Regions from separate parts of the Alkaliphilus crotonatoxidans genome, predicted to be linked through region 3. Evidence: riboswitches for the same ligand, from Rfam matches in the RefSeq annotation. Region 3 holds a riboswitch; each other region holds the start of a gene.
What was found. Region 3 has a riboswitch for cobalamin ahead of cobU (bifunctional adenosylcobinamide kinase/adenosylcobinamide-phosphate guanylyltransferase). Riboswitches for the same ligand answer to the same signal wherever they lie in the genome.

Region 1 (7,414 bases), on a different contig from region 3:
GTACTTGTTGATGTATGGGATAACCATCAAGAAAAGGGGCATATAGAGGGAAAATTTGAAACGGGCAAAATATCAGGTGGCAATTTTACAGCAGACTGGATTACCCATACCCTGGGTAATATTGATGCCTGCCCAATTTTTGTAAAGGCATTTAAAGTAGAAAAACCCATTGAATCAGCTAGAATTTATGCCACCGCCCTGGGGCTTTATGAGCTTCAGCTAAATGGCCAGCGGGTAGGGGATTTCTACTTTACACCAGGATGGACCAGCTACCATCATAGACTACAGTATCAGACATATGATATTACCAATATGATCATGAAAAGCAATGTTTTAAAGATGACAGTGGCTAACGGCTGGTATAAGGGGAGATTTGGTTTCGAGAACAAATCGAATCATTATGGAGATAAGGTAGCTGCCTTAGCGGAAGTAAGAATAAAATATAAAGATGGTAATGAGGATATTATTGGAACAGACACAACATGGAGGTGCATAACCGGGGTCATTAGGTACAGCGAGATATATAACGGTGAAGTAATTGATTCAAATTTTATTGATACAGAGCTTAAACCGACAGAAACATATAACTATAAAAAGGAGGTCCTTGTAGGGCAGGAAAGCGAGCCCGTAAGAATAACCAAAAGACTTAAACCAATCGGCCTAATTAAAACTCCTAAAAATGAAATTGTGCTGGACTTTGGACAAAACATGGCCGGCATTGTGGAGGTAAAGGTAAATTGTAAAAAGGGTAATAAGATAATCATAAGGCATGGGGAAGTTTTAGACAAAGACGGCAATTTTTATACAGAGAATTTACGGGGTGCTAAGGCGACAGAAGTATATGTTTGTAAGGGCGGAGAAGAGGTTTTTCTGCCGCACTTTACATTCCATGGATTCCGCTACATTTTGGTGGAAGGTCTGGGAGAATCCCTTAACCTTGATAACTTTACTGCCTGCGTATTACATACGGATATGGAAATAACAGGAGGTTTTGAATGTTCAAATCAATTCATCAACAGATTACAGCAAAATATTGAATGGGGGCAAAGAAGTAATTTTCTTGACATACCCACCGATTGTCCCCAAAGAGATGAACGCTTGGGGTGGACAGGAGACGCACAGATCTTTGCACGAACAGCTGCATATAATATGAATGTTGCCTTGTTCTTTTCAAAATGGCTTAGGGATTTAGACGCAGATCAAACAAAGGAGTTCGGTGTACCTTCCATTGTGCCCAATATTATGGGGAAGCATGAAGGGGCAGCTGGATGGGGAGATGCTGCTACAATTATCCCCTGGACAATGTATCAGGTGTATGGAGATCTAAAATTCTTAGAGGATCAGTACGAGAGCATGAAGGGCTGGGTTGATTATATTCAATCCAGGTCAGAAGGCTATTTATGGCAGACAGGATTCCAGTATGGAGACTGGTTAGGACTCGATAAAGAGGAAGGGAGTAACAGAACAGGGGTAACGGACATATACCTGGTAGCTTCTGCCTTTTACGCCTATTCAACAGAGATTGTATTTAAAGCGGCAAAATTGCTTGGAAAGGAAGGGGATTATAAAAAGTATTACGAGCTGTACAATAATATTTTAAATGCCTTTAATGATGAATACATTACGAAAACAGGACGTTTAGTGAGTGAAACACAGACAGCCTGTGTCCTAGCCTTATATTTTAACCTGGCTAAAAAGGAATACAGAAACAGAATCATTACATCCTTAAAAAATAACCTGGCTGACCATAAAAATCACCTTGTTACCGGTTTCATAGGCACATCCTATTTGTGTCATACATTATCAGAAAATGGCCTTCATGAAATAGCGGGAGAGCTGCTTCTTAAGGATGACTATCCATCGTGGCTATATGCAGTAAAGAAAGGCGCCACAACCATATGGGAACGATGGAATTCCATGCTGCCCGATGGCAGCTTTGAAGAATCGGGTATGAATTCCTTTAACCATTATGCATATGGTGTCATAGGTGACTGGTTATATCAAAGGGTTGCAGGAATTCAGCTGCTAGATGTTGGATACAAGAGAATAAGAATAGCGCCGACCTTTATAAAGGGCCTTACTTCTGCAAAGGGGACCCTGGAAACAATGTATGGACTCATCAGTGTTTCTTGGGAATGTTGCAATGGAAAAATTACAATTGATATTATTATTCCGCCAAATACAACCGCAGAAATAGTCCTTCCAGAAAAGGCAAGGCCCTTAGAGGTAGGCTCAGGACGCTATCACTTCAAATATAATACAACCACAAATCTTGAAATGGATAATTGCTCAAAGGGATCAGCCCAGGAGAACGACTAGATGATCTATTACAGCTGATATCAATATCCATTGACGATAAATTCCATATGTTATATGATATAGATGAAAAATAAAAAGAAAGTAATAGGTGCCTCTTTTGAGGAGAATAGGGAATGAAGTGTAAATCTTCAACGGACCCACCACTGTGATGGGGAGCTTTACTGAAAAACGCCACCGGATATTTATCTGGGAAGGCTCAGTGAGCAAAGAACCAGAGTCAGGAGACCTGCCTATATACTTTATGAAACGTGGATGATGGAAAAGTCTACAGTTTATTGTGATTTCAATAAGCTGTAGACTTTTATTTTTTAAATTGATAGAAAAGTTCTCACTTATAATAATTAAATTAAAGAGAACTCCATATAAAATTTCAACAAGGGAGAGGATTTTATGAATCTGTTGCAAAAGACCATTGGTATGATTGAATCGCTGGACAAAGAAATGATGGAAAAGGCTAGAACAAGGGTGGACAACCTAATTAAACCGCCAAAGAGTCTGGGGCGATTAGAAGATTTAGCGGTGCAGCTGGCAGGTATTACCAAAAATATCCACCCTATAGTGGATAACAAAGCAATTATCGTAATGGCGGCGGATCATGGGGTGTATGAAGAAGGGGTGGCTGGTAATCCCCAGGTAATTACAGCTATACAAACGATGAACTTTACCAAAGGAGTTACTGGCGTATGCGCCTTGGGAAAGGCTTCAGGGGCCAAAATAGTTGCTGTAGATGTAGGGGTAAAGGCAGATCTGGAACGAAACAGTGGTTTAATTGCGAGAAAAATAAAATATGGAACAGATAATATGACCAAGGGGCCTGCCATGACCCGGAAAGAAGCCATAAAATCCTTGGAAGTGGGAATTGAAATCGCTACTGATGAAATTAAAAAGGGAGTTAATCTATTGGGAACCGGTGAAATGGGCATCGGTAATACTACTGCCAGTACTGCAATTGTAGCAGTCTTTGGAGGAATTAACCCTACCGAGATTACAGGAAGAGGATCTGGAACTGGTGAAGGTGGAGTTGAGCACAAGGCCAAAGTAATAGAAAAGGCCATTGCTTTAAACCGACCTGATCCATCGGATGGTATTGATGTACTGGCTAAGGTTGGCGGTCTTGAAATTGGAGGAATGGCGGGGGTCATGCTGGCAGCAGCGGCCAATAGAATACCGGTTGTGGTGGATGGTTATATCTCAAGTGCAGCAGCACTAATAGCCACAGCAATTGCCCCAAAAGTAAAGGACTATTTGATACCATCCCATGCATCAGCAGAAATAGGTGGTAAAAAAGCCTCCCAGTTATTAGGTCTTCAGCCGATGATCTACATGGATTTATGTTTGGGAGAAGGCTCTGGGGCGGCCCTGGTCTTTCCAATTATTGAAGCAGCATGTCACATGATTAATCATATGGTTACCTTTAAAGAAGGCATTGGAGAAATATAGAATTACTACAGTTTAAAAATGTTAAAACAGCAATACCTTTAAGTCATATAGCCTCAATATACTATGGGGTTTTCAATGACCAATGCCATTTCACTTAAGCTTCCATGACTTCTACACTATGCTGAAAGTTATAGCATGGTAGATTGTTATTCCGGTGGAAAGATATATTGAGGAGCTGGTAAGGGTTGAAATACACTGGAATTTATTAACCATAAATGAAAATTTCACTTGTTTTCACATAATAAGGTTGTTAAATAATAATCAATAGAACCATCAAATATGGCTGAATCTAAAAAATGTTGAGCGTACAATAGACTTTCTCATGGCTAGATATGCTGGTGAAATTTAATAAATTGTAACATTTTATCAAATCCATCATTTATCTGAGAGTTTATTTATCGGTGAAATAGAAAAGGCCAAAGACTCCTTAAGAAAGGTATTTAAGCTAATAAAAAGCCTAAGAGAAGGGCCACGTAAAGATAATATAGCTGAAACATGCCAATATTACGACAGTCTGATTGAAGCATGGGAAGCATATAACCGAGAACAAACCCGCCTATCCTTCCCTGCGTGGTGCGAAAGTAAGGGAAAGGTCTTTGGCCTGTGGAATGTTGCTTATTATCAGAAATGAAGGTTTATCTATATGCTAATATAAAAGTACAGCTTTAAATAATGATTAAATTGTTCAGGAGGTACAAGATGATATACATTGAAACCCCCAGATTAGTTTTAAAAGATTAGATTTAGAGGTCTTTAGAAGTGACTTCATTTTAACAAGGTTGGAACTCTTTTACATTGTTAGAGATTCACTTTTAGGTAAAAGTAAAGGTAATCAAAACATAGTGACAATGAGGTGAAAAGCACGATCGATGGATTATTATGAATCATTCAGGTTTAGGTTTGTATCTATTATCACGCAGTTGGCTTCCATAAAATTCATTAGATTCTTTACATTTCCAAATCAAAGAAATATACTAAATGTGTAAGAAGGTCTGATAATGTTTTTATTAGAGTTAAAATCTTTTTTGAATTTTTGTTTATGTCCAAATTAGGCTATTAACATAAATATTTTAGTGATACTTTGATAAAAAATAGGGGGAATACTTGTATATGAAGTCTAAAATAATAGTTTTAGTAATATTAATTATAATCATTCTAACTCCAATTTTCATCTATAATGTTGGAAAAATCTATTATTCACACGAAAAAATATATGAATTAATTTGGGAAATTGATATACCTTCAGATTTTAAAGAAATGTATCATGTTTCAGATAAACGTGGTTTTCGAGGTGATGGAATAAGATATACGATTTTTGAAGTAAAAAATATGGAACAATCTTCCATTCCAAGCTCTACTAAAGGGACGAGGGAAATACAAATACTTAGTGGGGATTCTAAAAATGTAAGAAATAATGAGCTTGAGCAATTTGTTAATACTATCGTAATGGAATTAGGTATACCCGAAAATAAAAGACCTCAGTTTCATAGGTATTATATATGGCAAGAGTTTGTAAAATATAATGATACGTTAGTTATTATCTATTTCCCCGAAATTAACCTAGTATATTTTGCTGAAAAACTAATATAAGAAAAAGAAGATAGTTTATAATATATCAATATTTGTCAGATCCCGGTTAGTCAGTGGCTGATGTAAGCCTTTGGCCAATATAGTATAATAAAAGTACAGCTTTAAATAATGATTAAATTGTTCAGGAGGTACAGGATGATATACATTGAAACCCCCAGATTAGTTTTAAGAGATTGGGAAAAATCAGATTTAGAGGCCTTTAGAAGGCTAAATGCAGATCAAAAAGTAATGAAATATTTTCCTAAAACACTTACAGCCCAAGAAACAGACACCTTCTACGAAGCTATTAACAAGGAATTTCAAGAATACAAATTTGGGCTGTATGTCGTTGAGGTAAAAGAGAATAAAGAATTTATCGGCTTTATCGGCTTCCACAGGGCAACCTTTGATGCTGACTTTACGCCCTGTATAGAGATTGGTTGGCGCTTAAAAAAAGAAGCATGGGGCAAGGGGTACGCAACAGAAGGAGCCAAGGCGTGCCTGGAATATGGTTTTAAAGAGCTGGGCTTTGAAGAAATTTACAGCTTCACTGCAAAAATAAATATACCCTCACAAAATGTAATGAAAAAGATCGGAATGGGGTATGTGAAGGACTTTAATCATCCGCGCCTGGAAAAGAATAGCGAATTATATAGACATGTACTTTACAGTGTTAAAAAAAGTTAAAATAGGTGCTATTTAGAAAGAGGGCGCTTCAAGGAGCCCCTTTAAAACTAAATTTCAGCAATGACCCTGCAGGGAAGTCCAGAAAAACCCTTCCAATTGACAGGAAAGGTATAGACCTTGAAGGGCTGATCTGGTACTTTTTTTAATAGCACATCTAAGTTGTCCAGATTTTCAATAATAAACACACCCCTGTCGGCACAATATTGATCTATACGGGGGTGATTATCAGGTTTTTTAGCCCCGGCCATATCGACTCCAATAAAGCTGACTTCCTTGTGAATCAAATAGTCAACTAACTCATCAGACAATTCTATATAGCTAGAAAAATACGGAATGGTGCCATAATCATACTGTTTTAAGATACCAGAATAAAACATGACAAAATCGTTTTTCTGTACGGAGCTTAAGTCTACATCCTTAAGCTTTACCTCTCCCGTTGCGATATGGCTGATATCAAATACTCTCCCCATAGTAATTACGCTTTCAATAGGAAATTCACCATTCATAACATCAAAATGGGTTCCTATATGGCCAGACTTATCAAGGGAAGAACCGACCTGTGAAATTGACCCTGCCAAATCATCAATTACGGCTTTTTTTACCTCATAGCTTAATTCAATTTTCATAAATTTATACCTCCATTCAAATTTTGTTTCCGAGGAAACAATTATTACCGTTATCATATCACTTTATTGTTTCCTTGTAAACCATTTGTCGAATGATTGATATTTTGAGATTAAAAATGCTATAATATAGATATTTCCCAGGAAACTAAAGGCAAGGAGTAAGTGTTATGAAGAAAAAATTCACTGAACTAGAAAAAAACAAAATGATTAATAAAATGGCATCAGTCATTGACTATTTAAGAAGTTTTGAAGCGCTACATGAGCAATCCTTTAAAGAATTATTAATTCAATATGATTATAAGCATATATACGAAAAGAACCTGTTGCTTTCAGAGTTTCATATAATAGACTGTATCGGTAAGCACTCATTACCGAATGCTACATTTATAGCCAAGGAATTAAATATGACCAAGGGTGCCATTTCAAAGCTTACGGCTAAGCTGATGGAAAAAAATCTAATTAAAGGAAACCGATTGGAAAATAATAAAAAAGAAATCTACTATTCCTTAACGCCCATTGGAAAGGAAGCATTTGAGGTACATCGAAAACTACATGAAATAGAAGAGGAAAGGCTAGTAAAAATTTTTAGTAAATATGATAAGCAGGAGCTAGATGTCATTTATCGTTTTTTAGACGATATTATAAAGGAACTATGATGATAGGAACAGCAGGCAGGCCTTGTCAAAACCAAGGGCTGCCTGCTGTATTATTTATGCCAGGCTGAGGGTAACAATGCCTGTGATCATTAAGCATATGCCGATCAGCCTGATTTT
Region 2 (7,414 bases), on a different contig from region 3:
TTTTGGGTTGCCTCATCAATCGCTTCGTAGGCCCAAGATGAAATGGTATTTGCATCCTTGTAGTATTTCTCTAGCCCCTTCTGACTACCCTGGGGTTCCTTCTCAATACTATATAGTACAAGGGTAGTAAGGTAATTTGTCTTGACGATCAAATCCTCTCCCTTGAGGTAACCGTAGACCTTCAATTCCTGATCTTGAGTTGCTTGTGCCCCTGCTTCCTCAGTCTTATAGAGCTGAATCGCTTTATAGCCATCCTCTTCAATAAAGCCTGCTAATCGTTCTTTTCCTCCTTCAATGATGAAGGTTACCGGCTTGTCAAATATTTGTGGATACTGCCTATGACCCATAAAGAAGATATCAATTGAATTTTTATTAATGCTATTACCCAAACCTGCTTCTACCAGCATTTGAATTTTTTCATCTTCTGAGCCAATCTCTGTAAAGAGCTCTATTTGACTGGACCCAAATTTCAGCTTTGTTCCCTTTTCAATAACAAATGATAAGTTTTCTTTGTTAATGATCGTTTTAGGAATATTGGATTTTACTTCGTTTACATCAAGAACTACCTTTGACTGAACCTTAGGAACATTAATTGTTATGTCTTGATCTTTCGCTATATTCTTTGAAATCCTTATGATGAAATCCTTATCAATATCCTTAGGAACCTCCACCACAGATTTGCCATCCTCTGAATTAACCACATGGCCCTTGGAGGAATCATCCTTATCATCGGGATCCCATTCACTAAGATCTTCTCCCAGATCCTTTCCTAAATTAGTGGTATACCGCCATTCAAGCCTGTCCCCATCCTCCAGCTCATATTTACTTGCTCCATAGTTAGGATACCAGCCATTTACATTATACATCCAGCCGCTGCCGCTGCCGTGGTCGAATTCACCATCCCCATCGATGGATTGTACATAAATACTGTCAAATTCTTTGTAATACTTATAATCACAATCTATTCCTTCATCGTCCAATACCCTTTTCAATACTGTCCAGGCGTTGTCTCCCTCCTCTAATTCTACTTTTCTAGAAGAAATAACATAGCCCTTATTAATGGTCTTTTTATCTACAGATAAGGTGACATACTCCTTGGTATCAGGATCTGTTCCACCTCCGGGGGTACCCTCTGTGCTTGTGGAGTAGATTACAAAATCAGTAAAGTGTTTGGTTTTAATAATCAGATTGTTGCCATTGTAATAGAAATAATCTGTTTTTCCACCATTTTTTCCTTCGGAATCACTGGCATATTTTTGAATAGGATACAGCTTGCCATTTTCAATATAAGCCGCTTCCATTCCCTTCATTCCAGCAAAGTCGATCGTAACGTAATCACTAAATTCTACTCTGCCATTGCCCCCCATGGTGGAAACAGAATGGATTTTATCAAGCTTTCTACCGGCTGGCACCACTGTATTAACCTTAGCTTTTATAGCTGTATCTCCAGTATCCTTTGTGGTCATCAATTCTATAGCTGAGGAATCCCCACTGGTGACAATGGCCCCTTTGGGAATCATAGCAGAGATAATGCCCTTTTCTGCCTTAATTTCAGGTAAGCTGCTGTTGTGGGGCAGCTCAACCATCACCCTGGCACTATTATTCTCAGGAATCTGAAGCAAGAAGACCTTATTGCTATCATCTACCGGTATCTTATATTTGAAATCTTCATTAACAGGAATATCTATGATCTCCGGCTCCGGCTCTGGTTCAGGCTCCGGATCAACAGGTTTATTGGAATTAGTTACTTCTCGTCTTATGGTTGCGGTGTTTCCTGCGGTATCGGTTACGATTACCTCTAATATATTAATATGCTTGTCAAAGCTGGTGTCCCTAAACTCATGTCGCCCTCTGGTGTTGACAGATTTAGCTGTTAGCACCTTTCCATTAAGCTTAACAACCATTGTAATGTCTACAGCCTCATCCTTATTGTCTGCAGGAGTAATATAGAAGACAGGAATCACATCGGTGGTAATGACATCCTTAACCTGATTTGTTATATTTGCTGTTGGAGGCTCTGTATCGGCCACGGTCTTTATGAGAAAATGGGCCGATCGAATATTATCCCCTTTTATGGTCACCTCATAGCTTCCCGCCTGACTGAAATTAACGGTTACTTCCCCCGATTCGTCAGTTAATAGTCCCTGATCGGACTTACCATTAACATATACGGCGGCATTGGCAACTGTGTTGATTTCATCCTCTTCACCAAGGCTATATCCCTGGGCAGTCAGGGTGAGGTCTGCCCCCGAATAGATGGTGATCTCCTGTGGCGTGAAGATAGAGGGATTCGTTCCCCTAGAGCTAAAGGGAATTCCCAGCCAGGTATAGTAAAAGTCCCCAGTATCTTTTCCTAAGTAGATAATAATGGATTCCCCATTGCTTACATATCTTGAAGATAAATCCCTGATGGTTCGTCCGTTTTCTACAGAGGATAGCCAGGCCTCTTCCTTAGCTGGATCTGCCATCTCTTGATTAATCATACTAAAGCCCCTGGCATTTTCAGTATAGCTGATTCCTTTTGCGTCCAGGGCTTCCTTGACAACGTCCTTAACGGTGTGCTTTCCTTTTTTAAGGGGAACGACAGCATCAGTTAAAATCACCTGATCCTTGCCTTCAATCCTTACAATGGCCTGTCCATTTTCTATGGGTGCTTGTTTTCCCCAATGATAGATAGAGCCCTTTCCCTCTAAAAAGTAAATATATTGATCCAGGGCATAGAGGGCCTGCTCAGTGGCCATCCCATTGAGGGTTAGGTTCCCTCTAAACTCAGCATGGGCAAAGCCTCCGCCGGGAACCTCAAAGGTTAATAGGGCATCAACAACATTTTTCCCATCCTTGCTAAACCTTTCGCCTGTGGGGTCAATCCCATTGGAAGCCAGCCCCATAATTACCTGGGCACAGCTTTCTGAATTGATTGTACCCCAGGAATTATATCCTCCCCCAGGCTCCTGTATCTCTGAAAGCCGATCTGCAGCCTTTGAAATAGCCGCCTGCACCGCTGGATAATCGGAGTTATTGTATGGGGCAAGGGCCGTCATTGCCATTCCTGTCATATCGGGGTCTGCATTACCTAAGCCATCCCCACTTAAATTCCATCCTCCGCCTTCGGTGCATTGGGCATCCACCAGACGGTTAATCAGCTTTTCTCTGGTCCATCTTGCATCGGCAGGAATTTGATATTCCCCTGAATCGTAGGCAAGCAAGCCGAAAACGATAGCATTTAATCCTTGACTCTCTAAATCAGCAGTGTAGATTTGTTTGATTAAATTATACCCTGCAATATTGGTGGGGTCTCCCCCTGCAGCCAGTATTCCTAAGGTCATTCGCTGAAATTCTGTGGGTTTATTATAATAAGTATTATTATTATCAGGATTTTTTAAATTAGCCTCTATTTCCTTAAGGTAATCTGCTGGAATCAGCTGGCCTTTACCTGCCCTTGCCAGACCAATTGCCGCCCAGTCCATACTGTAATGGTTGGTAACAACAACATTGCTGGCCCCTTCTATGGCAGACGCTACCCTTTCCCTCAAATTTTCCAGGGGCTTGGCCTCTACTGTAAATCTAACCGTCTGAAACCTGGGGGTTTGGGGGTCATTTGTGTCATAAATCCCTAGATCGTATTCTCCGGGAGCCATATCCTCGGGAATCGATATTTCATGATCGACCTTTCCCTCCAGATCGGTTGTTACGGGAATGTCTATCCAGCGATCTGATGGAGTTTCATAAATATCACTGGTGTCGGGGAGGAAAATTCCTAATCCGTAATCCTCATTGGGGTTTCCGTAAACACTGGCCGTTACGGTATCCCCAGGATAGACTGTCACTGTGCTTAGTTCAAGGGTTACATTGCTGAGGGCAGTATCGGCGTAGGCTGTCAGGGGGCCATTGCCAAAGATATTCAAGCCCTGGGGTATAAATAGATTTCCCAACACCATGGCCAACATGATTAAAAAGGAAATCGTTCTTTTATGCCTTATTCTCATTACAAACTCATCTCCTAGCTTATTGATAATATGAGCAAATTTATTTGCCCCTGAATTTTGTTACTTTACAACTGAATTAAAACGACTTTAATTATTTAATATTGTGATTGGCTTTCTCCATGATTTGACATGTTGTATTCCATCGGCTTCACTGCCTGAGGTATAATAGCTGTCCTGTACATATACGTAGCATTCCGTATCTGCCGTAACGCTGGGCAGGGTGATTGTTGCCTTCCCTTTATTGGCTCCGCTTGTGGCTGTTGTGCTTGAAGCAAGGATTGCTCCATCGGATACCCGCTCAACCACAACGGTGGCACTGCCTAATTCTTCAAAGGGGCTTATTGTCCAATTCCATAGGTCAGTAAAGATTTGTCCCTTTACAGTAACATCAAAGGAGCTGTTTTCGTTATAGGTTGAATTAATGCTGCTGTAATTGCTTAAGCAGGTATAATAGGTATACTCAGGCAGGGCATAATACCAACTTATTTTATCCCCATCATTTAGGGTATAGCTTGCTGCCCCAACACTTGGCAACTCATCTAATGTAGGAGAAGCCGATTGATCATTTGTATCCCATACTCTATACATCCAGCCTCCGAAGAATGAACTGGGATAATCCTGATCAGTTTGTCCTGCAACGGCGCTTACATAGCCACCGGATTCCGTATAGCTGATTGAATTGTCTGTGGCTGCTTCTTCAAAGGCATCCATTACTGTGAATCCTGTTGTATCAGTTAGCACAACCTCATATTCATCTAAAATTTCTCCGTTCCCGTCATGATAGCCTTGTATTCTAATTGTGACAGTTTTAGAAGCTGCAAAGGCTGTAGCTGAAAACATCATAGATATAATCATCACTAGGGTTACTATAATTGATAATTTTTTAATCGATCTTCTCATTATTAACCACCTCACATAAGAATTTTGTATCCTTCAGGGGCAAATAAAATTGCTTTATTGATCGAATCCTATTAAATTTTAACAAAATAAAACCTCTCAACTTGAATCATTAAGAGGTTTTTTAGCATTTTTAATCCTTATGTCATGCCTGTCAATATGTAAACCATACATTGCAGCATGCATCTTAAAACACCCCCCATCGACCGTAGAGTAAAATGGTGCATACAAAACAGGCAGGTCTTCTGGCTCAAGCGTCATCATCCTTACAACCTTCCCATGTTACCAGTGGTATTCTGTAAGGACTCCTCTTTTACAGCGGCGGGACCACGTGGGATTTTCACCCAACTTCCCTTTTCACCAATTAATAATTACTTCCCATAAAAAACCATAATTGGCACCTGTTTCAGCTATTCAGTTTTCACATACATTATATCTTATAAAATATGACTTGTCATGTAAAAATTTCCTTTTAAGGCCTATTCTTTAATACAGTCAATAAAAAAGCCTTAGATTAATTCTTTCTTAGGAATTAACTAAGGCTTTTTCAGAGAGATAGAGATAGCTTCTTTTCATTATAAAAATATAAACTAAGTTAAGTTTATATTTTATTACTAATTAATTGATAATTGATGCCCTGTAATTTCTAGTGAGTAATTGGCTGAATCATCTGCTCCATAAACGCCTATATAATAAGTACCGGTAGGTGGATTAGATAGGCTAAAGTGTTCTTGGGGTATAGCTTTATTTTCTTTTATCCAATAGGTTGATGGCGCCCCTTGATAAGGGTCATCGCCTGGTGCCCATATAACTATGTCAAGATTTTCTTCATTTTCATCTAATACTATCATGGTGACATTCAAATCTGCTTCTCCAGAATTAACACCTATAGGGTACAAAACTACCTTTCCGTACGAAACGTATCCATCAGGTATACATATATATGTTCGATAAGTATTGAAAGAGCCTGAGCCTTGGGCTGCATTCTTAATGGAATCATATGCCAGTATTCTTCCATTGCCATAGTTCTTATCGTAACCTATTTCACCCATATCTGTTCCACTAAACCTTATTGTAGTTGATTGTCCCAGAGAATATGCTGCATCATACATAAGTGCATAAACGCCTGAAAGCATAGGCGCAGACATTGAAGTACCTGATTTTACTGTATACTCACTACCTGTGTTAGCTGCTGCCGCCCTTATATTATACCCTGGAAGTACAACGTAAGGACCGTTGTTATAGGATACATTTCTATCAGTCCCACGGGAGGAACTTTCTGATAAGCCCCATCCCCCTTCATAAGGGTCTTTAATATTCCCCACAGAAGTAGAAGTATATTTAGCGTAAGTCGATAAAGTGTCATAATATGGTGGTTTATTACCATCATTACCTGCTGAAACAAAGACTGGAACTCCTTGGGCATCGATTTCATTAATCACCTCAATTATCTCTTTTCTCGCTTCGTAGGAAGCACTAGTCCCAATACTCATATTAACAACATTAATACCATATGTATCTAAATTTTGAAGAATCCATCTTAATCCTCTTAATGTATCTGCAGGATTTCCCTTCTTCCCAGCCTCAGGCAAAGTTTTTATTCCTACAAGGGCTGCCCCCGGGGCAACTCCTTCCTGAATTCCTGGATCTCCTTCTCCAGTGCCAGCTGCAATACTAGCAACGTGGGTACCATGTCCATGATCATCATAAGGATCAAGTTCACCGTTAACAGCATCATACCAACCAATTACTTTGCCTCCATCTAAGTCAACGTGTTCAGCATCAATTCCTGTGTCCATAACAGCAATTACAACATCATTCTTAGAGTAAGAATTCTCTCTTCCATCTAAATCACCAGTAACTTTAAAATCCTTCCTAGCTTTTTTTACACCTATCATATCCGTTGCTGCATTAAGGTTAATACCGATCTCATTATCTTCATTCTCATTCCATGAAGCTGGTTCATCTGGAAGAGAAAAATTATTAGTTGAGGCAATATACAGAACTTCATCCATTTTTTCTAGCTTACTTAATTGCTCACTCGTAATATTTTCAACGAGATATAGACCGTGCTTTTCTTTTATTATAGTTAAAGAATCACCAAAAATTTCTTTAAAAGCTTTTTCAAAATCTTCCGAAGAATAATCAAAATGGACTACAACATTTACATTAATACCTAATGTACTCATTTTTTTATTGGCTTTAATTTCTTGTTCCAGCATGAAGGTTATTTTCGATATATCTGATTCTGCTTTTTGTACTTTTTGTTCTGATACAATAATTTGCACTTTAGGTTCCTCTCCATCACGATAAATATTTTCTTCACTTAGCTTAATAATATCTATTTTATCAATGTCGATGGTAAGTCCCTGTTCACTTGAACTTGCATAGGTTATTCCAGATAAAGCTATTGCACCTGCTAACAACATTATGGCTATCCTTTTAGTCATTTTTTTATTCTCCTTTCCATAATATTTTGTAATACTGCTAAACTAATTAACTAAATATACTACCTCCTCCCATCTATCTTC
Region 3 (7,414 bases):
TTAGATCATCCCATGATTAAGCATAATCGACAGCTACAATTGAAAACCAGAGAACAGTGGAGGGTGGCGAAGGAGCAATATGATGGAGAAAAGAGAATTACAGAAGCCTGATTGTATATACTACAGTCAAATACAGGTTGCAGGACTGGAGCTTTTCCTTGCCTCAACCCATCGGGGATTGGCGTTGGTGGACTTTCATAACGATGAAGTTAAAGGACTAGCTGAGCTTGACAGGCTTTTTCCCGGGGCCCAGTACATATTTAGCCCGGAAAAAAATCTTCCCTACGAGGCAGCCCTAAGGGAATATTTTAATGGAGCCTTAAAGGTCTTTGACCTACCCCTTGACGTGATTGGTACGCCCTTTCAAAAGCAGGTGTGGCAGGCTTTAACAGAAATTCCCTATGGAAAAACCGTAACCTATAAAGACATTGCAGTAAAAATTAACCGTCCAAAGGCAGTTCGGGCTGTGGGAATGGCAAACAACAAAAATAAAATCCCAATCATTATCCCCTGCCATCGGGTCATTGGTTCAAACGGAAGCCTCGTTGGTTATGGTGGTGGGCTTCATATCAAAAAAAAGCTCCTTTCTTTAGAAGGGGTTACAGTCTAAAAGTACAATAGCCTAGCGGGCTCCTCTTCTTAAAATTCTGCTGGCCCTTTAAGGGAACTGGATATGTATCAATTCAAAGGTGGTTATCTTCTAGCCACTTTTTTGTGTTCCTTTTCATTAAAAACAGGCATAAATTAGTAGAAATGGATGGCAGAAAAGATAGGAGTGGATATTTTGAAGCATTTAAAAAATCCAATTATTTTTATTCCTGGTTTAATGGGCTCCTTTGGGGGAGATATGCTGAAGGGGCAAAAAAAGTGGGGCTTTGGTATGGCCCGATTAATTTATGATCCCTTTATAAGGGGATTGGAAAATTTAGGCTATCGCAGGGGACAAAATCTTCATATATGCCATTATGATTGGCGCAGGAGAATAGAAGAAATTGTACCCACTTACCTTATTCCTATGATTAATGAGGCTAAGAAAAAACATCCCGATCAATCGATTGATATCATTACCCATAGCATGGGGGGATTGGTGGCAAGAGCCTTTATTCAGGGATCGCTGTATCAAAATGAAGTACACAAGCTGATTCTAATTGGCACGCCTAATCTGGGAGCCCTGGATGCCTATTATCTATGGTCTACCGGCAGAATGGTACCAGTGAAAAAAAGATCAATATTCCAAATCATCTATCGGGGGTATCTTTGGATACTTAGAAAAATTCTAAAAATCCCTATGGGAGAAAGTCATTTATCCGAGCTGCATAGAAATTTCCCGGCCCTGGGACAGCTTATTCCCTCCAATGGTTATGGGCCAATCTTAACCTATGAATCAGCACCTGATCAATGGGTGCTGGTACCCAGAAGTTATATGAGATATCAAAATCCACTGTTAGACCACCTTAACAGTCAATTGCCTATATTAAAGGAGCGGGTAGAGGAGCTTTATTGCTATTGCGGAGAAGGAAAGGAAACCAACGAACAGCTGGTGGTCGACCCACAACAGTTACTTAATTATGGAAAAGAGATGATTACAGGAATTTTAAAAACCGGCCAGGGAGACGGTGTAGTGACGGTTGCCAGTGCATCATTGGATAAAGGAATAGGCAATGTACTGCCCGGCAGCCATCATGGCATTCTGATGGAAGCCCTGAACCCAATTTCTCAGGGCTATGGGGTTCAAGTGGTTGACAGTTATCATGAGGAAGAAGAAACCCTGCACCTGCTTTTTAATGGACCGATTGAGTTTACCCTGACCAGAGGACAGCAAACCATATTAGTCTATGATACCGATGGAATCAAGAGCAGCTATGACCATATGATTCAGGAGCACGAGGGAGATTTCCATTGGATTGCCATTCGCAACGTTCCCTACGGTGAATATAACTTATATATACAAGGGAGCAAGATTCAAACTATTAATCTTTTGGTATTGGGACGAGAGGTAGAAAAAGAATATACCGGCGAAGCATCAGGGTTAGGCCATAGACCCTTTGCCAGCTTCTATTTAGAGGCGGAAAAATAGATTGATAAAAATAGTTGTTTCTGGTATGATTAACTTGAATTTAATATCTTGTGTTGGTGCAAACAATAGCTTAATAGGGAAAGTGGTGAAATTCCACTGCAGCCCCCGCTACTGTAAGTAATGACTAAGGCAGCCATAAACCACTGGGAAACCGGGAAGGGTGCTGCCTGTAGGATGAGTTACAAGCCAGGAGACCTGCCACGCAGCAATAAACTACCTTCGGAGGGAAGGCATGTTTCATGGTTTTGATTAAAAGCCCTTACCTCTGTCGTGTTTAGGTAAGGGTTTTCTAATTTATAGGAAAGAGGAAATTGTTATGGGAAATTTAATTTTGGTAACGGGAGGAGCCAGGAGCGGCAAAAGTACCTTTGCAGAAGGTCTCTTAAGGGAGCTGGGGGACAAGGTACTCTATGTTGCCACAGCCAAGGCCTTCGATCAGGAAATGCAGGATCGAATCAAAAAACATCAAGCCAGCCGTCCCCAGGGGTGGCAAACGCTGGAGGCCTATAGGGAATTGGATCGGGCGCTGGCCCTCAGTGGAACCTGCATGAAGGGAATCATATTGGATTGTGTGACCATTATGATTACAAACCTAATGATGGATTATGAACCCCATTGGGATAAGGTAAAGCCCTTAAGGATCAATGAAATAGAAGGAAAAATAATGGATCAATTTGTAAGGGTTGTTGAATATACAAAAAATACTGATGCCACTGTCGTGCTGGTTACCAACGAGGTGGGCTTCGGCATCGTACCGGGCTACCCTATGGCCAGGGCCTTTCGGGATATAGCAGGCAGAGTAAATCAATACCTGGCTTCCCAGGCCCATGAGGTTTATTTAACGGTTTGTGGTCTCCCATTAAAAATAAAATGAGGAGTGAAATATATGCTTACAAAAAAATTGGAAAAGGGCTTAATTCATATTTACACCGGCGATGGAAAGGGAAAAACGACTGCTGCCCTGGGGCAGGGGATCAGAACCTCGGGATCGGGCTTTCGGGTATTAATGGCTCAATTTCTTAAGGGTGATGATACAGGTGAGCTATACAGTATTGAAAAAATACCTAATTTTGATATCATTCGCTTTATTAAGGCAAACAAATTTTATTTTCAGATGAACGAGATAGAAAAAAAACAGGTTCAGCAGGGAATTATGGAGGGAATGAAGATCATAGAAGGCCATTTGAAGGAAGAGCACTATAATTTAATCATATTAGATGAAATTATGGCTGTACTTAATCATAAAATCCTTACTGTTGATGTCATTTTAGACTTGATTGAGTCGAAGCCTCATCATGTAGAATTAATTCTAACAGGCCGAAATGCGCCCCCAGAGCTGGTGGAAAGGGCTGATTATGTAACCGAGATGAAGCTGATTAAGCACCCCTTTCAACAGGGCATTTACGCCAGGAAGGGAATTGAAAGCTGATGGGCCGTTTCATTGGGATTTTGCAATTTTTGACCCGAATCACCATTGTCAAGGACCTTCCTTTAGATGAATCCTTTCATCGGGGAATTATTTTTTTTCCCTGGGTGGGCCTGCTGCTGGGAGCGATCAATCTGTTGGCCTACAGCGTGTTTTCATACCTCTTTCCATCGGCCCTTGGGATATTGTTAACCCTAAGCCTTTATATCGTCTTGACCGGTGGCCTTCATTTAGATGGTCTGGGTGATACCTTCGACGGTTTTTACAGCAATCGCCCCCGGGAGCAGATTTTGGATATTATGAAGGACAGCAGGCTGGGTACCAATGGATTACTGGCCATTGTGATGGTGCTGATCCTTAAGGCTGCGGCCTTGATATTGCTTAAGGGGTCAGACTTGATGATAGCCCTTGTTCATATGCCCATCATGGGAAGACTGGCCCTGGCCTTCGGGTGCCATGGTGCAGTCTATGGAAGAAAAAGTGGATTAGGTAATGCATTTATCGGAAAGGTCTCCAACCCCATGCTGCTCCTGGTGGTGGCCATGGGAACCTTAATGACCTTCTATTATCCCAGAAGTCTGATTTTCATCGGCATACTATATGGCTTTTCAAGTCTCTATAAATTCCATGCAGCACAGGTTATTGGAGGCATGACGGGGGATACCCTGGGGGCCCTTTGCGAGCTGTCTGAGGTATTGTATCTGTTATTTTTACTAATTCAATTGAGATAGGGGTGAGATGGTGTCAACAAGCCTTTATTTAATTCGCCATGGTGAAACTGACCATAATCTTCACAAACGATTATGTGGTTGGGCTGATCCTCCTTTGAATGAAAAAGGGCGAAAGCAGGCCCAGGATGCCGCCAAGGCCTTGACCTCTGTTGAAATCCATAGTATTTATCACAGCGGCTTAAAAAGGACGGAAGAGACGGCACAAATAATTCAAGGTGGCAGAGGTCTGGAATCGGTAGCCATCAATGGCCTTCGGGAAATCAATTTTGGCGCTTTAGAGGGAAAAACCATGCAGCATATGGAGGCGGTGTTCCCCGATGAATATAATGCCCTTATAGAGGATGCAGTTCATTTTCAATTTCCCCAGGGAGAAAGCCTTTACGAAATGCACCATAGAGTGATCAAAGCCGCCGATGAATTAATTCAGTCATCGAAAAATAAAAATTTGGTGTTGGTTACCCATGCCGGAGTCATTCGTTCAATTGTGGCCCATTACATTACCGGTGATATTCATAAACACTGGCACTTTAAAATAGACCATTGCAGTATTACGCTGCTGGAATTTCAAGAAGATTTCTGTATATTATCAAAGTTAAACCAATTATACAACTGTTAAGGGAGGAATCACGTTGAAGAAGAATAAAATGAATTATGTAATCCTTGGACTAGTTCTTTTAGTCGTATTTTTAGGGGGCTGTCAAAGTCAAGGTCCTACTGTTCAAGGCCCTTCCATTGAAGATGAATATAATGATGATTTTTCAGCCACTGTCGTTGATGGACTGGGTAGCGAAGTTACCATAGACAGGCTGCCGGAGCGGATTATTTCCATTGCACCCAGTCAAACAGAAATTATTTATGCCCTAGGAATACAGCATAAGCTGGTGGCTGTTTCAGATAGCTGCGATTATCCAGCGGAGGCGCTGACAAAGGAAAAGGTAGGCAGCTCATGGGGTATCAATATTGAAAGGGTAATAGAATTGGAGCCCGATCTGGTCTTTGTCTATGGAGAGGGAGACTTAGAGGCAGTTGCCCAAATGGAGGCTGCCGGAATTACTGTAGTTAAATATATGCCTGAATCAATTGAAGAAATTTTTTCATTGATCGAGGACACAGGCAAGCTGACCAATACGTCAGAAATGGCTCAGGAATTGATTGATACCATGACAGCTCGAAGGGACAATATTTTAGAGAAAGTCAAGGGGCAGCCCGTTAAACGGGTCTTTTATCAAGTATGGGATGAACCCTTGATGACTGCCGGTACAGGCTCCTTTATTGATGAGCTGATCCAATTAGCAGGGGGAGAGAATATTGCTGCCGATGGATCAGGGGCCTATCCACAGTTTAGTACAGAGACCTTGGTGGAAAGAGATCCTGAAATTTTTCTGGCTCCCGCCCATATGGAGGAGGCAATGAATTTATCAGAGGAAGAAAAAACCCAGCTTATTAATCAAATTAAGTCCAGGCCAGGCTATGGGGAAATAACAGCCATTCAAAACAATGAAATACATTTATTGGAGCCTAATATTGTTTCCAGGCCGGGAACAAGAATTATTGATGCACTTGAATTAATTGCCAGGGCCATACATCCGGAGGCATTTGAATAGTTACCCGCCTGTAATAGGCGGGATTCTTCTATGGAGGGCCAAGCAATGGAAAAGAAGCATAAAGGAAAAATACTAATACTGCTTTTGGTGCTGCCGGTGGTGATTATTTTAATATCAACCATTGTAGGGGCAGCCAACATTACACTTCAAAATATCATTAAGGTAATTGGAAGTAAGCTGCCTGTAATTAGAAACTACATTGACACATCTGATATTTCTGGGGCCCAGCAGGCGATTATTTGGAATATACGACTTCCCAGGATTTTTTTAGCCTTTTTGGTGGGTTATGGATTGTCGGTGGTAGGAGCTGCCATGCAGGGGATTATGAAAAACCCCATGGCAGATCCCTTTATTGTAGGTACCTCCTCTGGGGCAGCCTTGGGGGCGGCCATTGCCATCATCCTGAAGCTAAATCACAGTGTTTTGGGAATGGGAATGGTATCTGTTTTCGCCTTTGTGGGGTCTTTAATGGCTACGGTAATTGTCTACCAAATGGCCCGAATTAGAGGAAGGGTACCTGTCAATACCTTATTGCTGGCCGGTATTGCCATTGGTCAGCTGTTTACTGCCCTTATGTCCTTTTTAATGGTGATTTTTTCAAAGGATGTGGCTAATATCGTTTATTGGACCCTGGGCAGCTTTTCATCCAGAGGCTGGAATCATGTGCGAATGGCCGCCGGGCCTATCCTTTTGGGGAGTATTTTAATCTATGTTTTTTCACAGGATTTGAATATTATGCTGTTAGGTGAAGAAACTGCAGAAAATACAGGAGTAGAAGTGGAACGAGTGAAGGTAATTATTTTGGTTTTAAGTGCCCTGGTGACTGCCTTTGCCGTCTCAGTCAGCGGAATCATCGGCTTTATAGGTTTAATCGTTCCTCATATCGTTAGAATTTTAATAGGGCCAGATCATCGGGTATTGTTGCCGGTCAGCGGCATCCTAGGAGGTAGTTTTTTAATGTTGGCCGATACTGCTGCCCGAACCCTCATTGCACCAACAGAAATTCCGGTAGGAATTATAACGGCCCTTTTGGGCGCACCTTTTTTTATTCATTTGCTTAGAAAAAGCAAAAGGCAAGTTATATAAAGAAATTTCAGTACAGGAGGCCAAAGGATGGGTAAATCGATTGACATTGAAGGAATTACCTTCCAGTATAATGAAAAAACGGTGATTGATTCCCTCAGTCTATCAATTAATCAGGGGGAATTTGTCACAATCATTGGGCCCAATGGTTCGGGAAAATCAACCCTGCTAAAGCTTTTAGCAGCCAATATTTCCCCCAGAGAAGGTACAATTTATTTAAATGGTGAAAATTTAAAGAGCTATGGGAAAAAAGCACTATCAAAGGATATGGCTGTGGTGCCCCAGGATACTGGTATTGATTATGATTTTCGTGTCTACGAGATTGTACTGATGGGCCGGTATCCCCACCAAAGCCGATTTAGGCGGGAAACCCAACAGGATCATCGGGTTGTTAGAGGGGCCATGGAAAGAACCAATACATGGCATCTTCGGGATCGAAGGGTTAATGAGCTAAGTGGGGGAGAAGGGCAGCGGGTTATTTTGGCCAGGGCCC
Region 4 (7,414 bases), 360 kb from region 3:
AGCAAAATTTAGCAGAGTTTCAAGGGATGACAGGGGAAATGAGAATAGCCTCCATTCGGGCAGCCATCTTTTCTTCCCTTTACCTACCCATTGTGTTGACTTTGGGGGCCCTTGGTACGGCCCTGGCCCTGGTCATCGGGGGCAGAGGGGTTATGTTGGAAACTATTTCCTATGGTACCCTGGTGGCCTTTATCTCCTATACCATTCAATTTTTCGAGCCGGTAAGGGAGCTGGCCCGGGTCATTGCTGAGTTTCAATCAGCCCATGCTTCGGCAGAGCGGGTTATATCAATGATTAACACAGAGCCGGAAATCAAGGATACAAAGGATGTCATGAAAATTTACGGAGACATGCTCAATCCCAAAAGGGAAAACTGGGAGAAATTAAAGGGCGATATTGAGTTTAAAAATGTATCTTTTTATTATAAAGAGGAGGAGCCCATTTTAAACCAATTGAATTTGAAGATCAAGGCCGGTGAAACCATTGCCCTGGTAGGTGAAACCGGATCTGGAAAGAGTACCATTGTGAATCTGGCCTGTCGGTTCTATGAGCCAACCCAGGGACAAATATTAATTGATGGAATCGATTATCGGGAAAGGTCTCAATTATGGCTCCATTCCAATTTAGGTTATGTACTGCAGCATCCCCATCTTTTCAGCGGTACCATAAAGGATAATATTCGTTATGGCAGGCTGGAGGCCAGCGAGATGGAAATCATTCGTGCCGCCAAGCTGGTCAATGCCCATGAATTTATTATGAAGCTTGATAAGGGCTATGATGCAGAGGTGGGAGAAGGGGGCAGTCTTCTTTCCACAGGGCAAAAGCAGCTTATTTCCTTTGCCAGGGCAGTATTGGCCAATCCTAAAATATTTGTATTGGATGAAGCCACCTCGTCTATTGACACAGAAACGGAACAAATTATTCAAAACGCCATTCAAAGGGTGTTAAAGGGAAGAACCAGCTTTATTATTGCCCACCGGCTATCCACAATCCGCTCGGCAGACCGTATATTGGTTATTCAAAAGGGTGAAATTGTTGAAGAGGGAAGCCACCAGCAATTACTCAAGAAAAGGGGTTACTACTACAGGCTTTACACCAATCAATTCCTTGAAGAGGAAGGAAAAAGGGTGTTAGAGCATTAGTTCCCGTGAAAAGGACCATAGAGAGATATATATTTTCTCTATGGTCCTTTGTCTTTTAGATTTGACCAATCATACCCTGAACTAAAAATGAGACAATTACAACCAGGGACGAAATAATAAATCCATGAACCATCGGGGCGAAGCCTGATTTGCTGAGGCTTTTAAAATTGGTTTTTAAACCGATTGCCCCCAGGGCCATCACCATGAAAAATTTACTGATGCCCGAAACCCTAAGGCTTAGATCTGGCGAAATCAGTCCTGTACTCTTGAAGGCTACCGCAGCAAGAAAAAGAAGAATAAACCAGGGGAAGATCCTTTGAAGATTCACCCTTTCCCCTGCCGGGCTTTTGTCCGCCGGAGTCACTTGGCCCTCTGACTTGGTCTTTAGGCGTTGGTTGATATAAGAAAAAATCAGTACCACAGGGATGATCGACAGGGTTCTTGTCAGCTTGACGATGACAGCATAGCTCCCTGCAATGTCAGAAAAGGCATAGCCGGCCGCCACCACAGAGGAGGTATCATTCACAGCGGTTCCCGTCCAAAGCCCGAAGCCCAGATCACTCATTTGAAAATAGCTGCCCATAATAGGGAAAAGAACCACCATGATGATATCAAAAATAAAGGTGGCCGAAATGGCATAGGCAATATAGCTATCTTCAGCGTCAATCACCGGGGCCAGGGCCGCAATGGCAGATCCCCCGCAAATTCCCGTTCCTGCCGAAATCAAGCTTGACAGCCGCCAGTCCATTTTAAAAAGCCGGCCGAATAAATAACCGCCCCCAAAGGCACATAGCAGTGTAAAGACCATTACAAAGAGGGAAAACTTGCCAACCTCCACCACCTGGGCAAAGCTAAGGGTGGCGCCCATTAAAATAATGGCCAGGCGTAAAATCTTCTTTGATGTAAAATTAATTCCTTTTTCAAATAATTGACGACCCGCCACAAGGGGATTCAGTAGCATACCAATCAAGAGTGCCAAAACCCCCGCCCCAATTAGGTGGTTGGGGATGAATCCGCTGCCATGGACCGCTGCCAGGGCCAGAATGGCTGTAGAGAGAATTCCGAAGGTATATTCTCGAATGAAGGTCATATAATCAACTCCTTTCTGTCAGTCCCCCTTGATTTTATCATTGAATAGTTATAAAATCTAATTATAATTACTTATATGATTATAATAAAAATTAATAAAAGGTGATTAAATGCTGGATATTAAGGTGGTTTCATTTCTAACCCTATGGAAGCATAAAAGCTACACAAAGGCCGCTGAGGAACTCTGCCTAACCCAACCGGCTGTTACGCAGCACATCAAGGCCCTGGAAAGGCAATATGGCTTAAAGCTGCTTCAGTACATCAATAAGGAGCTGAGGCTCACCAGGGCTGGAGAGATTTTTTACCAATATGCTCAAAATTCAAGGATCAATGAGCAGGTTTTGGCTCGGAAATTAAAGGAGGAGGCTGGTGAAGGAAAAGCATTGGCCTTTGCCGCCACCCTGACCATAGGTGAATTTACCCTGGCCCCGATCCTGGGGGATTTTATTAAACAATTTGCCCAATACGATATCACAATGTATGTTTATAATACCGAAAGGGTACTAAAAATGCTTGCAGAGGGGAAAATCAGCTTTGCCCTGGTGGAGGGGCTTTTTAATAAGGCCGATTATTCAACCCGGCTGTATAAACGGGCCCCCTTCACTTTAATTGCCCCCTTAAACCATCCTATGAAGAATCAGGCTGTATTTTTGGAGGATTTAAAAAATGAGACCATTATTATCAGAGAAAAGGGGTCGGGTTCTCGGGCCATACTGGAGAGGGGCCTTTATGATAAAAATTATACCCTGGATAATTTCCAAAAGGTTGTTGAAATTGGTAATGTCAACGTGATAAAAAATTTGGTAAAGTCGGGAACAGGCTTAAGCTTTATGTATCGGGATGCTGCCCTGGAGGAGATTAACAGGGGAGAGGTGGCAGAAATTCACCTGAAGGACTTTGTGATAGAAAGGGAGTTTAACTTCATTACTTTAAAAAATCCCTTGATGGAGCAGGAGGCGGAACCGTATTATTTGTTTTTTATGGAACGGCTGGAAGGGGACTCCAGCGGGATGCAAATCCCTTGACTTCAATTGATGGGCATGATATAATTTGGTAAATTAAAAAGGCTATTGGTGCATTCCCCTTGAGGATTGCTTAAAAGGGAAACCCGGTGAAATTCCGGTACGGTCCCGCCACTGTAATGTCCTAGAAGCCTGTCAAAACCACTGTACCAAGGTATGGGAAGGGATAGGATTCGCTACGGCTAAGTCAGGAGACCTGCCAATGGTAACAATACTAAAACTCACGGGGATGAGGGGTGTTATTTTTATTTCTGATAAAAGAAGCATTGCTTTTGTTTATCACGAGACATTATGCCCTTCCTGCATAGGAGGGGCTGTTTTATTGCTAAATGGATGATGTGTGAGCCGCTGGGGAATTACTTTCCTAAAACCGTGGTCATGGCCCTTTTTCTGTTTGACAGAGAGAGAAACATGGCTATTTGCTGAGGGTTTGGTCCCCAGCACCTCCTTCATTCACAAAATTGATGACAGAAAACATTTGCACTATATGTAGTATGTGGTATAATAAATATGACCATATGTTGTGATGGTTGAGGTTTGATACTCCTTGGAATCAAGGGGTTTTATTTATTGTACATCCATATTTAGGAGGTTGACCATGGTAACAAGAGTTAGGAAAAGAGATGGAAGGGAAGTATTTTTTAATATTGAAAAAATCACCAATGCCATTTATAAAGCCAGTATGTCGGCGGGGCAAAATGACTATCCCCATGCCGTAGAACTGACGGAAAAGGTGGTAAACCAGTTATCACAGCTATATCATGAGGCGGCTCCCAGTGTTGAAGAAATTCAAGATATTGTGGAGCAGGTGCTCATTGCCAATAATTCGCCACAAATTGCAAAAAATTACATATTATATCGGGCTGAAAGAACAAGAATTCGGGAAATGAATACCCGGCTGATGAAGGTAATGGAGGAAATCACCTTTAAAGAAGCCAAGGATAATGACCTGAAGCGGGAAAATGCCAATATCAATGGCGATACGGCCATGGGTACCATGCTGAAGTATGGTACTGAAAGTGCCAAGCACTTTTACGAAATGTATGTATTGGACCCCGCCCATTCCAGGCTTCATAAGGAGGGGGATATCCATATTCATGACCTTGATTTTTTAACCCTAACCACCACCTGCTGCCAAATTGATATTGATAAACTCTTTAGGGGCGGCTTTAATACAGGCCATGGCTCTCTACGGACGCCAAACGATATCAGCAGCTATTCAGCCCTGTCCTGTATTGCTATCCAGTCCAATCAGAATGACCAGCACGGAGGGCAAAGTATACCAAACTTTGACTATGGTATGGCACCAGGGGTGACTAAAACCTTTATTAAGGAATACAAGCGGAATTTATTTAAAGCAATGGAGCTTTTAACTTCATTGAAGGATATCGATTACCTGGTGGAAACAATAATAAAGGAAATAGAAGGGGAAAAGGGCTTGTTGCCATCAATGGCCAACAATAACGGATACCAGGAATATGAGAGGGAACGGCTTGAGCGATATATTGAGGATGCAGCGATCGTCGAAAAAATCCAGGCCTTTGCTCTGAAAAATGCCCTTCAGGAAACCGATAAAAAGACATATCAGGCCATGGAGGCCTTTATTCATAATCTAAATACCATGCACAGCCGGGCCGGGTCTCAGGTGCCCTTCAGCTCAATCAATTATGGCCTTGACCAATCACCCGAAGGAAGGTTAGTGGTAAAGAACCTGTTGTTAGCCACCGAAGCCGGCCTTGGAAATGGAGAAACGGCCATTTTCCCCATTCAGATCTACCGTGTGAAGGAGGGGATTAACTATCATCCCGGTGAGCCCAATTACGATTTATTTCAGCTGGCCTGCCGGGTAAGTGCCAAACGGCTATTTCCTAACTTTTCATTTATTGATGCTCCTTTTAATTTAAAATACTATCAGGCAGGGCGTCCTGAAACCGAGGTAGCCTATATGGGCTGTCGAACCAGGGTAATGGGAAATCAATATGACCCCAACAACGAGATTGCCTTTGGCAGGGGGAATTTGAGCTTCACCACCATTAATCTTCCCAGACTGGCCCTCAAAAGCAGGGGAGAAGAGGCCAGATTTTATGAAATGCTGGATCAAATGATTGACTCTGTGATTCAGCAACTTTTAGAGCGGTTTGAAATACAGGCCGCCAAGAAGGTGAAAAATTTTCCCTTTTTAATGGGAGAAGGAGTCTGGCTGGGCTCTGACCAGCTTAAGGCAGAGGATGAAATACGGGAGGTCATCAAGCATGGTACCTTGACCCTGGGCTTTATAGGTTTGGCAGAATGTCTGAAGGCCCTGAGGGGTGCCCACCATGGTGAATCGGAGGCGTCACAGCAGCTGGGTCTGGAAATTATCGGTCATATGAGAAAAAGAATGGATGAGGCCAGTGAACGGTATGGAATGAATTTTACATTGATTGCTACCCCTGCCGAGGGAACCGCCGGAAGATTTGTCAAGATGGATAGACAAATTTTCGGTAAGCTCCCAGGGGTAACCGACAGAGAGTATTATACCAACAGCTTCCATGTACCGGTTTATCACAAAATTAATGCCTATGACAAGATTAGACTCGAAGCACCGTATCATGAGCTGACCAATGCCGGTCATATTACCTATATTGAGCTGGATGGAAGTCCTTCCAACAATCTGGAGGCCTTTGAAAAAATCATCAGAACCATGAAGGAAATGGGAATCGGCTATGGTTCTATTAATCACCCTGTCGATCGGGACCCTGTTTGCGGGTATACGGGTGTAATTAAAGATATTTGTCCCCAATGCGGACGCCGGGAAGGCGAGGTAAAGTTTGATCGAATTAGAAGAATTACAGGCTATTTGGTAGGAACCCTTGATCGATTTAACGATGCCAAGAAGGAAGAGGAAAAGGATCGAGTAAAGCACCTATAGTCAGTTTGTAGAAAGAGGGAAGCAAGGTGAACATGAGAATAGCGGGCATTGCTGGTGAATCCATTGTAGATGGACCAGGCATCAGGCTGGTGGTCTTTGCCCAGGGGTGCAGACACCGCTGCGGCGGCTGTCATAACCCCCAAACCCATTCCTTTACAGGGGGCTACGAGGTAACAATAGAAGAAGTCATTGAAAAAGTAAGGCAAAATCCCCTTTTAGACGGGCTTACCCTAAGCGGTGGTGATCCCTTTGAGCAGGCGTTGGCCTTCGGGGGCCTGGCTGGGGCCGTAAAGGACCTTGGTTTGAATGTAGTTACCTATACAGGCTATACAATGGAGGTGCTGTTAAGCCAAAGACACCGTCGAAGGGGCTGGAATGAGCTGCTGAACAATACTGATCTACTGGTCGATGGCAAATTTGAGGCCGACCAGATCAGAGCTGATTTAAGGTTTATAGGCTCGGCTAATCAAAGGATTATCAATGTGAAGGAATCACTGGTTAAGGGAAGGATTGTCCCAGCCAATCTTATATAGTTTGAAGGGGCCCGTATGCCATGTTGAATGGCAGGCGGGCTTTACCAATGTATGGCTTTGAATACTACTTCTTGAATTTGATATAATAAGAAAAAAGAGATGAAGGGAATGTCTATGAAAATAACAAGATTACTGATTATTTTTGGATTAATCATTGGATTAGTGGCGGCCTGTACCCCTGTTAAACCTGCCAATCCTGATGAGGTACCCTCGTCGATGGATCAGCAGGAGCCCGAGGAGCCATTACCGGTGGTGGATTCAAAATGGGAAAAAATTGATGAAATGATCAATAACATGACCCTTGAAGAAAGGGTTGGACAGGTTTTTATGGTGGCCTTTAGAAAAAATCAGCAAAATAAGCCGATTCTAAGGGTCGATCAGACGACTAGCAACACACTTAAAACCTATCCCGTGGGAGGTGTAATTCTATTTACTGAAAATATTGATACGGTGGATCAAACCATTTCACTGATTCAAGAATTGCAAGGGGTCAGCAGGATTCCCCTGTTTATTGGTATCGATGAAGAGGGGGGAGCAGTCAGCAGGCTTCATAAAAGTGGAAAAATTCCTGCCACGAAGCTGCCGGGAAATGATGCCATTGGGAAGGCCAACGATCCCCAATTGGCCTACGATGTAGGTAAAATCCTGGGCAGGGAATTATCGGCCCTGGGCTTCACAATGAACTTTGCCCCGGTGGCTGACGTCAATTCAAACCCA

Region 1: it holds a riboswitch for cobalamin, as region 3 does, so the genes downstream of both, cobT (nicotinate-nucleotide--dimethylbenzimidazole phosphoribosyltransferase) here and cobU (bifunctional adenosylcobinamide kinase/adenosylcobinamide-phosphate guanylyltransferase) in region 3, are expected to answer to the same signal.
Region 2: it holds a riboswitch for cobalamin, as region 3 does, so the genes downstream of both, ACYQ1I_RS00015 (DUF4430 domain-containing protein) here and cobU (bifunctional adenosylcobinamide kinase/adenosylcobinamide-phosphate guanylyltransferase) in region 3, are expected to answer to the same signal.
Region 4: it holds a riboswitch for cobalamin, as region 3 does, so the genes downstream of both, ACYQ1I_RS12255 (anaerobic ribonucleoside triphosphate reductase) here and cobU (bifunctional adenosylcobinamide kinase/adenosylcobinamide-phosphate guanylyltransferase) in region 3, are expected to answer to the same signal.

What each region holds. Positions count from the first base shown of each region.
Region 1 covers NZ_BAAHXS010000004.1:672,098-679,511, reverse strand. Annotated here, with positions in the region: gene ACYQ1I_RS05750 (family 78 glycoside hydrolase catalytic domain) at 1-2,319, shown strand, start outside; cobalamin riboswitch at 2,389-2,567, shown strand; gene cobT (nicotinate-nucleotide--dimethylbenzimidazole phosphoribosyltransferase) at 2,710-3,759, shown strand; gene ACYQ1I_RS05740 (hypothetical protein) at 4,870-5,349, shown strand; gene ACYQ1I_RS05735 (GNAT family N-acetyltransferase) at 5,485-6,015, shown strand; gene ACYQ1I_RS05730 (cyclase family protein) at 6,063-6,641, opposite strand; gene ACYQ1I_RS05725 (MarR family transcriptional regulator) at 6,809-7,297, shown strand; gene ACYQ1I_RS05720 (hypothetical protein) at 7,320-7,414, shown strand, end outside.
Region 2 covers NZ_BAAHXS010000001.1:810-8,223, reverse strand. Annotated here, with positions in the region: gene ACYQ1I_RS00020 (S-layer homology domain-containing protein) at 1-3,986, opposite strand, end outside; gene ACYQ1I_RS00015 (DUF4430 domain-containing protein) at 4,074-4,886, opposite strand; cobalamin riboswitch at 5,102-5,296, opposite strand; gene ACYQ1I_RS00010 (S8 family serine peptidase) at 5,498-7,333, opposite strand.
Region 3 covers NZ_BAAHXS010000006.1:397,077-404,490, forward strand. Annotated here, with positions in the region: gene ACYQ1I_RS13925 (DUF2225 domain-containing protein) at 1-111, shown strand, start outside; gene ACYQ1I_RS13930 (methylated-DNA--[protein]-cysteine S-methyltransferase) at 83-610, shown strand; gene ACYQ1I_RS13935 (lipase family alpha/beta hydrolase) at 785-2,077, shown strand; cobalamin riboswitch at 2,114-2,294, shown strand; gene cobU (bifunctional adenosylcobinamide kinase/adenosylcobinamide-phosphate guanylyltransferase) at 2,394-2,951, shown strand; gene ACYQ1I_RS13945 (cob(I)yrinic acid a,c-diamide adenosyltransferase) at 2,964-3,506, shown strand; gene cobS (adenosylcobinamide-GDP ribazoletransferase) at 3,506-4,234, shown strand; gene ACYQ1I_RS13955 (histidine phosphatase family protein) at 4,245-4,850, shown strand; gene ACYQ1I_RS13960 (ABC transporter substrate-binding protein) at 4,864-5,838, shown strand; gene ACYQ1I_RS13965 (FecCD family ABC transporter permease) at 5,884-6,924, shown strand; gene ACYQ1I_RS13970 (heme ABC transporter ATP-binding protein) at 6,952-7,414, shown strand, end outside.
Region 4 covers NZ_BAAHXS010000006.1:32,754-40,167, forward strand. Annotated here, with positions in the region: gene ACYQ1I_RS12240 (ABC transporter ATP-binding protein) at 1-1,142, shown strand, start outside; gene ACYQ1I_RS12245 (YeiH family protein) at 1,198-2,232, opposite strand; gene ACYQ1I_RS12250 (LysR substrate-binding domain-containing protein) at 2,342-3,256, shown strand; cobalamin riboswitch at 3,286-3,471, shown strand; gene ACYQ1I_RS12255 (anaerobic ribonucleoside triphosphate reductase) at 3,852-6,164, shown strand; gene nrdG (anaerobic ribonucleoside-triphosphate reductase activating protein) at 6,197-6,697, shown strand; gene ACYQ1I_RS12265 (glycoside hydrolase family 3 protein) at 6,812-7,414, shown strand, end outside.